DNA from 2 places in the Streptococcus sp. 151470009-6 genome. Region 1 is predicted to be linked to the other one. Evidence: predicted binding sites of a transcription regulator. Region 1 holds the regulator's gene; the other holds the start of a gene.
What was found. The regulator CtsR, encoded in region 1, represses protease genes until heat stress. The targets are predictions, from matches to a motif close to TTGGTCAAAAAAGGTCAAANA.

Region 2: ACUW6H_RS06220 (ATP-dependent Clp protease ATP-binding subunit) is a predicted target of CtsR. The motif match lies at 3,388-3,408, and genes of this name have one in related genera.

Annotation. Positions count from the first base shown of each region.
Region 1 covers NZ_JBSEZF010000003.1:8,932-13,498, reverse strand. The annotation lists gene ACUW6H_RS05145 (ATP-dependent Clp protease ATP-binding subunit) at 1-1,781, opposite strand, end outside; gene ACUW6H_RS05140 (CtsR family transcriptional regulator) at 1,783-2,241, opposite strand; gene ACUW6H_RS05135 (Spy0128 family protein) at 2,414-4,567, opposite strand, start outside.
Region 2 covers NZ_JBSEZF010000004.1:135-4,701, reverse strand. The annotation lists gene ACUW6H_RS06230 (DUF1846 domain-containing protein) at 1-364, shown strand, start outside; gene ACUW6H_RS06225 (S-ribosylhomocysteine lyase) at 459-941, shown strand; gene ACUW6H_RS06220 (ATP-dependent Clp protease ATP-binding subunit) at 1,003-3,108, opposite strand; partial or broken gene ACUW6H_RS06215 (Spy0128 family protein) at 3,557-4,567, opposite strand, start outside.

The DNA.
Region 1 (4,567 bases):
GGAGCTCCATTGAGACGGCTGGCCGCAAATTTCTCCATATACTCACTCATATCAAAGCGGATAAGGGCTGATTCGTCATCAAAGAGAACTTCTGCCAGAGCCTTTGCCAATTCGGTCTTGCCGACTCCTGTCGGCCCTAGGAACATAAAGGAACCAATCGGACGCTTGTGACTGCGAATACCAGACTGATTGCGGCGAATGGCACGGCTAATACTTGAAACAGCTTGATCTTGACCGATGACACGTTTGTGCAGTTCCGCTTCCAAATTCAGGTATTTCTTGGCATCCGTTTGTGTCAGTTTTTGAACTGGAATTCCTGACAAACGGCTCAAAGTGGTTAAAATATCAGATTCTGTTACCAAGTCTTTATAGACAGGGACTTCCTGCTCTTTTGCGATTAGCTGGCCTGCTTGTTTCCACTTGCCATCCATCAAGGCCTTGTCAGCTGGACTCAAGTCGGATTCGTCCATTATCACATGCTTGGATTTGTTTTGCACAGTTGCTGCTGCCTCATCCAAGAGGTCGATAGCAGAGTCTGGCAAGTGACGACTGGTCAGGTAACGATGTGCCATCTTAACAGCTGTTTCGACAGCTTCATCTGTGATTTTCACACGGTGGTGTTTCTCATAGGTAGCCTTCAAACCTTGCAAAATAGTCATGCTATCAGCTAGACTTGGCTCATCAATCGTCACTTTGGCAAAACGACGAGAAAGGGCAGCATCCTTTTCGATGTGTTTTTGGTATTCTTCCTGAGTAGTTGCACCAACCGTTCTCAAAGTTCCACGTGCCAAGGCTGGCTTCAAGATATTGGCCGCATCTAGAGTCGAATCAATACCGCTACCAGAACCCATGATGGTGTGAAGTTCATCAATAAAGAGGATTACTTTACCATCTTCTTCGATATCCTTGATGATATTGTTCATGCGCTCTTCAAAATCTCCACGGAAACGTGTCCCCGCAACAACATTCATCAAATCAAGCTCCAAAACGCGCATCTTGGCCATTTCCGCAGGTACATCCCCACTAGCAATACGCTGGGCAAGGCCAAGGGCCAGAGCTGTTTTTCCGACACCAGCATCTCCAACCAAGACAGGATTGTTCTTGGTCTTCCGACTCAAAATCTGAATCATACGTGAGATTTCCTTGTCACGACCGATAACTGGCTCTAACTTGCCAGAGCGCGCTTGCTCCGTCAGGTCATGCGTGTAGTCCTCTAGACCGCCACTTGGATTCTGAGGCATGCCCATCATATTGGCCATGGAATTTTGCTTGTCTGCTACCGTGCGATGGCGTTGACGCAAAGCCTTAAGGTCTTCTCTTGTCCAACCTGCACGTTCCTCTAAATTGCGACGAAGAGCAGCAATTCTGACCTGATCTTTCTGGTCTTCATAAGAAAAGCCTGCTCTCTCCAAAATGCGAGTTGCCAAGGCATTGCCATCATGCAAAATCGCATAGAGGACATGCTCTGTCCCTAGCACCTTAGCATGGACCACTGAGGCCACATACTCTGCTTCTGCAAAGAGAACCTCCAAACGATGGGAAAAGGGCAATTCCGTAAAGGTTTCGTCTTGGCTATAGTCCGTTTCAGTCAGTTCTAAAGCAACCTCTTCTAAACGGTCCATTTCATAAGGATAATCATTTAGAGTCGCCCCTGCCACACTGTAACTGTGATTAGACATGGCAATCAATAGATGCCAAGACTCTAGGTAACGAGCTCCAAAATGGCCCGCAACCATGTAGGCACTCTCGATACATTCATTCAATGCTTTTGAATAGTTCATCTTACTTCTCTTTTCTATCTACCTCTTGTAATAGCTGTCGGAGCATATTGGCACGGACAACTGAGGATTCTTCCCCTAGGACACGATCCGTTGCTACAGAAGTCAGCAAGGTCATCTCCTGCTTGGTCATCAAGTCCTGCTCCACCAAAAGCTGGAGAATATCCTCATAAATCTCCTGACTAACTCGCTCACCAATCGAGTACAGCAAATCGCGGAGCATCTCATGATGATTGGAAAACTCAATCCGTCCTATGCGAATGTAGCCTCCGCCACCACGCTTACTCTCAACCAAGTATCCTCTGCTTTCAGTAAAACGTGTCTTGATGACATAGTTGATCTGACTCGGCACAACCTGAAAGGTATCCGCCAACTGACTCCGCTGCAATTCCACGATACCAGATTGGTCTAAAATTGCCTTGATATAGGCTTCGATATGATCTGATGTATTTTTAAATCTCATAGTAAATCAAACTCCTTCTTTGAACCTTGACTATCTTTGACTATTATACCGAAATTTTTGATTTTTTTAAAGGAAAAGGGAGCAAGTTGCGAAGATTATTATAAAATATCCAAAAACAAAAAGATGGGACCGTAAAACGGTCACCATCATTTTGCTTTATTCAAAGTTAAGATTAGTCAACTTTTTTAGCACGGTATACAAGTCCTGCCAAAGCTGCAAGAACTAGACCAAGAATAGTAGAGAATGCTGTAAAGTCTGCTCCACCAGTGTTTGGCAAATCTCCCTTAGGTTGTTCACCCTTAGGTTCTTCCTTAGGTTCTTCTTTTTTCGGTTCAGTATACGTGTTAGTGATTGTTGGGTTGTTACCTGTAACTTCTGTTACAAGTTGACCTGCACCATTATCTGTCACTGTTACTGTCACTTTGTAAGAATTTTCATCATATTTGATATTCGTATCGTCACCTTTTACTTCAGTAATAGTGTAAGTGTGCTCTCCTGCTGTTGCGAAATCAATTGCTTTGAAAGTAACAGTACCGTCTGCAGCATTTGTAGCTGTCTCAACGACTGTGTCACCTTGTTTAAGTTCAAACTTAAACTGACCTGCTGCAAGTTCTTTACCTTTACCGTTCAAGACTTTCTTAGCTGTGAAAGTTACTTGTGTTGAAGACGCAACATAAGTGTTTGTGAAGGTTGGGTTGTTGTCAGTTACAGTCGCAACAAGTTTGCCTGCACCGTTATCAACAACTTCAACTGTCACTTTATGTGTAGCAGTATCGTATGTCACACCTGCTTCGCTACCTTCTTTTTCAGTGATAGTGTAAGTGTGCTCTCCTGCTTCTGTATAGGTAACCTTAAAGGCAACTTCTCCTGAAGCAGTATTCGTAGCCGTAGCTACAACTGCATCGTTTTCTTTCAATTCGAAAGTATAAGCATCAGCTACAAGTTCTTTACCTGTAATCTTCTTAGTTGCTTTGATTACAGCATCTGTTTCAGCGGCTTTATAAACGTTTGTGAATGGACGTTCTGCATCCGCATTTTCTACAGTCGCAACCAATTGACCTCGACCGTTATCTACTACATTCACTTTAACTGTGTAAGATTCAGTTGAGTAAGTCACACCTGCTTCTGTTCCTGATTTTTCAGTGATAGTGTAAGTGTGCTCGCCTGCTTCTGTGTAGTCAACCTTAAAGGCAACTTCGCCTGAAGCAGTATTCTTAGCCGTAGCTACAACTGCATCTTTTTCTTTCAATTCGAAAGTATATGCATCAGCTACAAGTTCTTTACCATTCAAGACTTTCTTAGCTTTGATTGTCGCGCTTGTTGAAGCTGCTTTATAAGTGTTAGTGAAGACACGTTCTGCATCCGCATTTTCTACAGTCGCAACCAATTGACCTTGACCGTTATCTACTACAGTCACTTTAACTGTGTGAGATTCTGTTGAGTATGTCACACCTGCTTCGCTACCTGCTTTTTCAGTGATAGTGTATGTGTGGTCGCCTGCTTCTTTGTACTCAATATCTTTGAAAGTAACCGTACCGTCTGCAGCATTTTTAGCTGTTGCGACGACTTCGTCACCTTCTTTAAGTTCAAACTCATATTTGTCAGCTTCTAGAGCTTTACCATCCAAGACTTTCTTAGCTGTAATAGTTGCACTTGTTGTAGCTGCTTTATAAGTATTGGTGAAAGTTGGGTTGTTATCAGTTACAGTCGCAACAAGTTGGCCTGCACCGTTATCTGTAACTGCTACCTTAACTTCGTGTTTAGCAGTGTCATATGTCACACCTTTTTCACTACCTGCTTTTTCAGTGATAGTGTATGTGTGGTTGCCTGCTGCTGCGTACTTGATATCTTCGAAAGTAACAGTACCGTCTGCTGCGTTTGTCGCTGTTCCGATTACTTTGTCACCTTCTTTAAGTTCAAACTCATATTTACCTGCTTCAAGGGCTTTACCATTCAAGACTTTAGTAGCCGTGATAGTAGCACTTGTTGTAGCTGCTTTATAAGTGTTGGTGAAGGTTGGGTTGTCACCTGTAACAGCTGCAACAAGTTGGCCTTGACCGTTATCTGTAACTTTTACCTTAACTTCGTGTTTAGCAGTGTCGTATGTCACACCCCCTTCACTACCTGCTTTTTCAGTGATAGTGTAAGTGTAGTCACCTGCTGTTTTGAACTCAATTTCTTTGAAAGTCACAGTACCGTCTGCAGCATTTGTAGCTGTGTCAACGACTTTGTCACCTTCTTTAAGTTCGAACTCGTATTTATCTGCTTCAAGCGCTTTACCGTTCAAGACTTTAGTAGCTGTGATAGTTTCTTTAGCTGGTTTAGC
Region 2 (4,567 bases), on a different contig from region 1:
CTCTGAACTCTTTGGGCCTACAGCTGCTGCCTTGATCAATGCCATTAAGAAATCTGCTACTATCGACAAGGAAGTAAAATTGATTGAGCCTGAGGTTGTTAAACCAATTCAAGGACTTAAAATCAATCATCTAGGTAGCCGCAATCCGCGCCTGCATTCAAATGAAATTTTGATTGCACTTGCCATCACAGCTATGGAAAACCCTGACGCCGCGCGTGCCATGAAAGAACTGGGTAATCTAAAAGGAAGTGAAGCCCACTCAACCATCATCTTGACCGATGAAGACAAGAATGTCCTTCGCAAATTGGGTATCAACGTAACCTTTGACCCTTACTACCAATACGATCGCCTATATCGGAAATAAAAATTCAAACCTCTCCTTTCTTGGAGAGGTTTTCTCTCTGTTTCAAGAGCAGTCTTTATGATATAATGAAAGAAGAAAACTGAAAGGATTTACCATGTCAAAAGAAGTGATTGTTGAAAGTTTTGAACTTGACCACACCATTGTTAAAGCACCCTATGTCCGCTTGATTGGGGAAGAAACAGGGCCAAAGGGAGATGTTATCTCCAACTTTGATATTCGCTTGGTGCAACCAAATGAAGACTCTATCCCTACCGCTGGCCTTCACACCATCGAGCACCTCTTAGCCAAACTCATCCGTACCCGCATTGACGGCATGATTGACTGTTCACCATTTGGTTGCCGTACTGGTTTCCATATGATTATGTGGGGACGTCACACCAGTGCTGAGATTGCAGCTGTCATCAAGGACTCACTCAAGGAAATTGCTGAAACCACTACTTGGGAAGATGTTCCTGGAACAACCATCGAATCTTGCGGAAACTACAAGGACCACAGCCTCTTTTCTGCTAAAGAATGGGCGAAACTCATCCTGGAACAAGGAATCTCAGATGATGCCTTTGAACGCCATATCATCTAAACAAAACAAAGGAACCAGCTTTTTAGCTAGTTCCTTCTTTTTTTATTCTCAAAATCTTAAGTTAGGCTTTTTCTCGAATGACCAAAACGCCATCTTCCATATCTGCTTCCAGATGTTTGGCATCTAGGTGATCCAAGTGGAAGTCCGTCACCTTATCACGGATTTGTTGTTCAACTACACGACGTAGAGGACGAACACCCATGACTTCATCATAGCCTTCTTCAGTGATAAAGTCCTTAGCCGCTTGGCTGACTTCTAAATCAATGTCTTTCTTAGCCAAGGTTTGGTTGACCTCAGCCAACATCAAGTCCACAATCTTAGAAAGATCTTCCTTATTCAAGTGTGAGAACTCGATAACTGCGTTAAAGCGGTTAAGGAACTCTGGACGGAAGAATGGTTTCAAACGATCCATCAATTCTGGCTTATCCGCATCTTCTGTCAAGTTGGCTTCATAGCCAAATCCAGCATTTGATGTCGCGATAATGACCGTGTTCTTGAAGTTCACTGTATTTCCTTGACCATCAGTCAAACGACCATCATCCAAGACTTGGAGGAGAAGGGTGATTACTTGAGGATCAGCCTTTTCAATTTCGTCCAAGAGAATGATAGAGTAAGGATTACGACGAACTCGTTCTGTCAAGGTATTGCTATTGTCATCATACCCCACATAACCAGCTGTTGTACCGATTAGCTTAGATACAGCTGTGCGGTCACTGTATTCAGACATATCCAAGCGGATGATCGCATCCTTGGTTCCAAACATATCCAATGCCAATTGCTTAGCGAGCTCGGTCTTACCAACCCCAGTTGGACCTACAAAGAGGAAGCTACCGATTGGGCGATTGCCTTCATCAAAACCAGCACGGTTACGACGGATAGCACGAGCCACTGCTTCTACTGCCTTATCTTGACCGATAACCTTGTGTTCCAAACGATGAGCCATATCCTTGAGACGCTCGATGTCTGACGCTCCCATTTGAGATACTGGAATACCTGTCATTCGTTCCACAGATTCGGCCACATCATTGACAGTGGCAGTCACTTTCATATCTTCTGTGTGGTTTTCGACTTTTTTCTCCAATTCTGCAATGCGAGTCTTGGCATTAAGAGCTGCTTCAAAATCTTCTGCCTCAACAGCTTTCTCTTGCTTGTCTTTTTCTGCCTCAATTTCACGTTCAACAGCATGAACATCTGTTACTGGATGTTGAGCTGCCAAGTGAGCAGCCGTTACATCGACAAGGTCGATAGCCTTATCAGGCAAGCTGCGTTGTGGAATGTATTGAATCGAATAATCCACTGCTTCTTTCAAGACTTCATCAGGCAAGATAACATTGTGGTGTTGTTGATAGAGGTCACGAATTCCTTGAAGGATTTTAAAGGTATCCTCTGCCGAAGGAGCATTGACCTTGACTTCGTTGAAACGACGAGCAAGAGCCGCATTCTTCAAAATCGTGTTACGGTATTCGTCCTGAGTTGTTGCCCCAATAACAGTCAACTCACCACGGGAGAGAGCTGGCTTGAGAATATCCGCAAGCCCTTTAGATCCACTATCTCCACCAGTACTACCAGCACCGAGGATTTGGTGAATTTCATCAAAGAAGAGGATAATATTCCCTGCTTCTTTCACTTCGTTGACTAGATTTTGCACATTTTCTTCAAAGCTACCACGGTATTGAGTACCAGCCTCAAGACCTGAGATATCAATGGAAATGATTTCCTTGTTCTTAATAGCAGCTGGAACATCTCCGTTCACAATGGCTTGCGCTAGACCTTCGACAACTGCAGTCTTACCAACACCTGCATCTCCGACCAGAACAGGATTGTTCTTAGTACGACGTGAGAGGATTTCAGATGTTTCTTGAATTTCCTTATTTCGTCCGATAACAGGATCCAATTTGCCCTCACGAGCTTCTGCAGTCAAGTTACGACCTAGTTTAGCAAGGACACCGTCTTGTTTCATACCTGAAGCCTGTTGTTGCATTTGTCCATCAACTTCTGCATTTCCTGGTAATTTCCCAGTTGCACGATAATGAGCAAATTCCTCAGGTGTCACTTCACGTCCATTAATCAAGTAGCGACGGTTTTCAGAACTGTATCCTCGCATACCACCCATCAATTGGTTAAATAAATCATCCATGTTGTTAAAGTTATTAAAGTTGTTGTTCATATTTTTTACCTCGTTTAATATTGATTATTTACGATCTCTGATATTGACTAACTTTGACCTTTGTTTTAAAAATTTTAGACTAGCTAACTAGCTACTCTACGTATAATTTCTGGTTTTTCTTTTTTACATAAGCCTTTTATCATCTTCTTTTCAAAGTCTGTTAGATTAAACATAGGCTTCACCCCTTTCTTGGGATTCTATAGCTCATTCTCAAAGACTAATTTCTTGAAAATGAGTTTTTTAAGGAATTCATTTTCCTTATGTTTCTACTATATCACATTAGTCAGTAAAAGTCAATAACTTTTGACCAAATTTGACTATTTTTAAAAAATTTTTTGAAACACAAAAAAAGCCCCTAGAAAATAAATTTTCTAGAGACTTTCTCTATCAAGTTTAAGAGAGAAGTAGAATTCTCACTTACCAAGTTTCATGTTTCTTCTACAAAAGCTTAAGCTTTACGTTTTACGAAGAATACCAGTCCACTCAATGCCAAGACTACAAATCCAATTGCTGAGAAGATAGATGTTGCTTCACCTGTTTTTGGAAGTTCAGCTTTACCTTTAGTCTCCGTAGCTGGAGGTGTTGGTTTTGGTTCCTCTTTTTGTCCTGGAACATTTGGTTTTGTTCCTGGTTCATTTGGATCTGGCGTTGGTGCCGGATCTGGTGTTGGATCCGGTGTTGGTGCTGGATCCGGTGTTGGATTTGGATTTGGTGTTGGGTTTGGATCCGGTGTTGGATTTGGATTTGGTGCTGGGTTTGGATCCGGTGTTGGATTTGGATTTGGTGCTGGGTTTGGATCCGGTGTTGGGTTTGGAACAGTGTATTTATTTGTAAATACAACTGCTTTACCATCCGCATACGAAACAGTCGCAGTCAAGAGACCTTGACCATCCGCAACTACAGTGACTGTTACAGTGTGCTCAGTCTTATCATATTCAACACCCTCTTCAGTACCAACTTTTTCAACCAAGGTATAAGTGTGAGTACCTGCTTCTTCGAATGAACGAACAAAGGCTACTTTACCTTCAGCAGTATTCTTAGCTTCTGCTACAACTGCACCATTTTCTTTCAATTCGAAAGTATAAGCATCAGCCGCAAGTTCTTTACCTTCAAGTTTCTTAGTTGCTTCAATCGTAGCTTCTACTGCTGGTGCTTTGAAGCTATTCGTGAAGACACTACCTGCTGGGTATTCAACAGTTGCCTTCAAGGCATTTGTTGCTGCATCTTTGGTTACTGTTACCACTGCAGTCTTTTCTGTGTCGTAAGTAATACCAGTTGCTCCGGCATTCACTTCTTTTACAGTATAAGTATGAACACCTTCTGCATCATAGTTGATTGCATTAAATGTTACTTTTCCACCTTGGTTTGTTTTTGTATCAAGTAGTTTTGTACCTTCATACAATTCAAATTGGAATTCACCATCAACCAAAGCACGACCAGTCAATTCTTTCGTAAACGC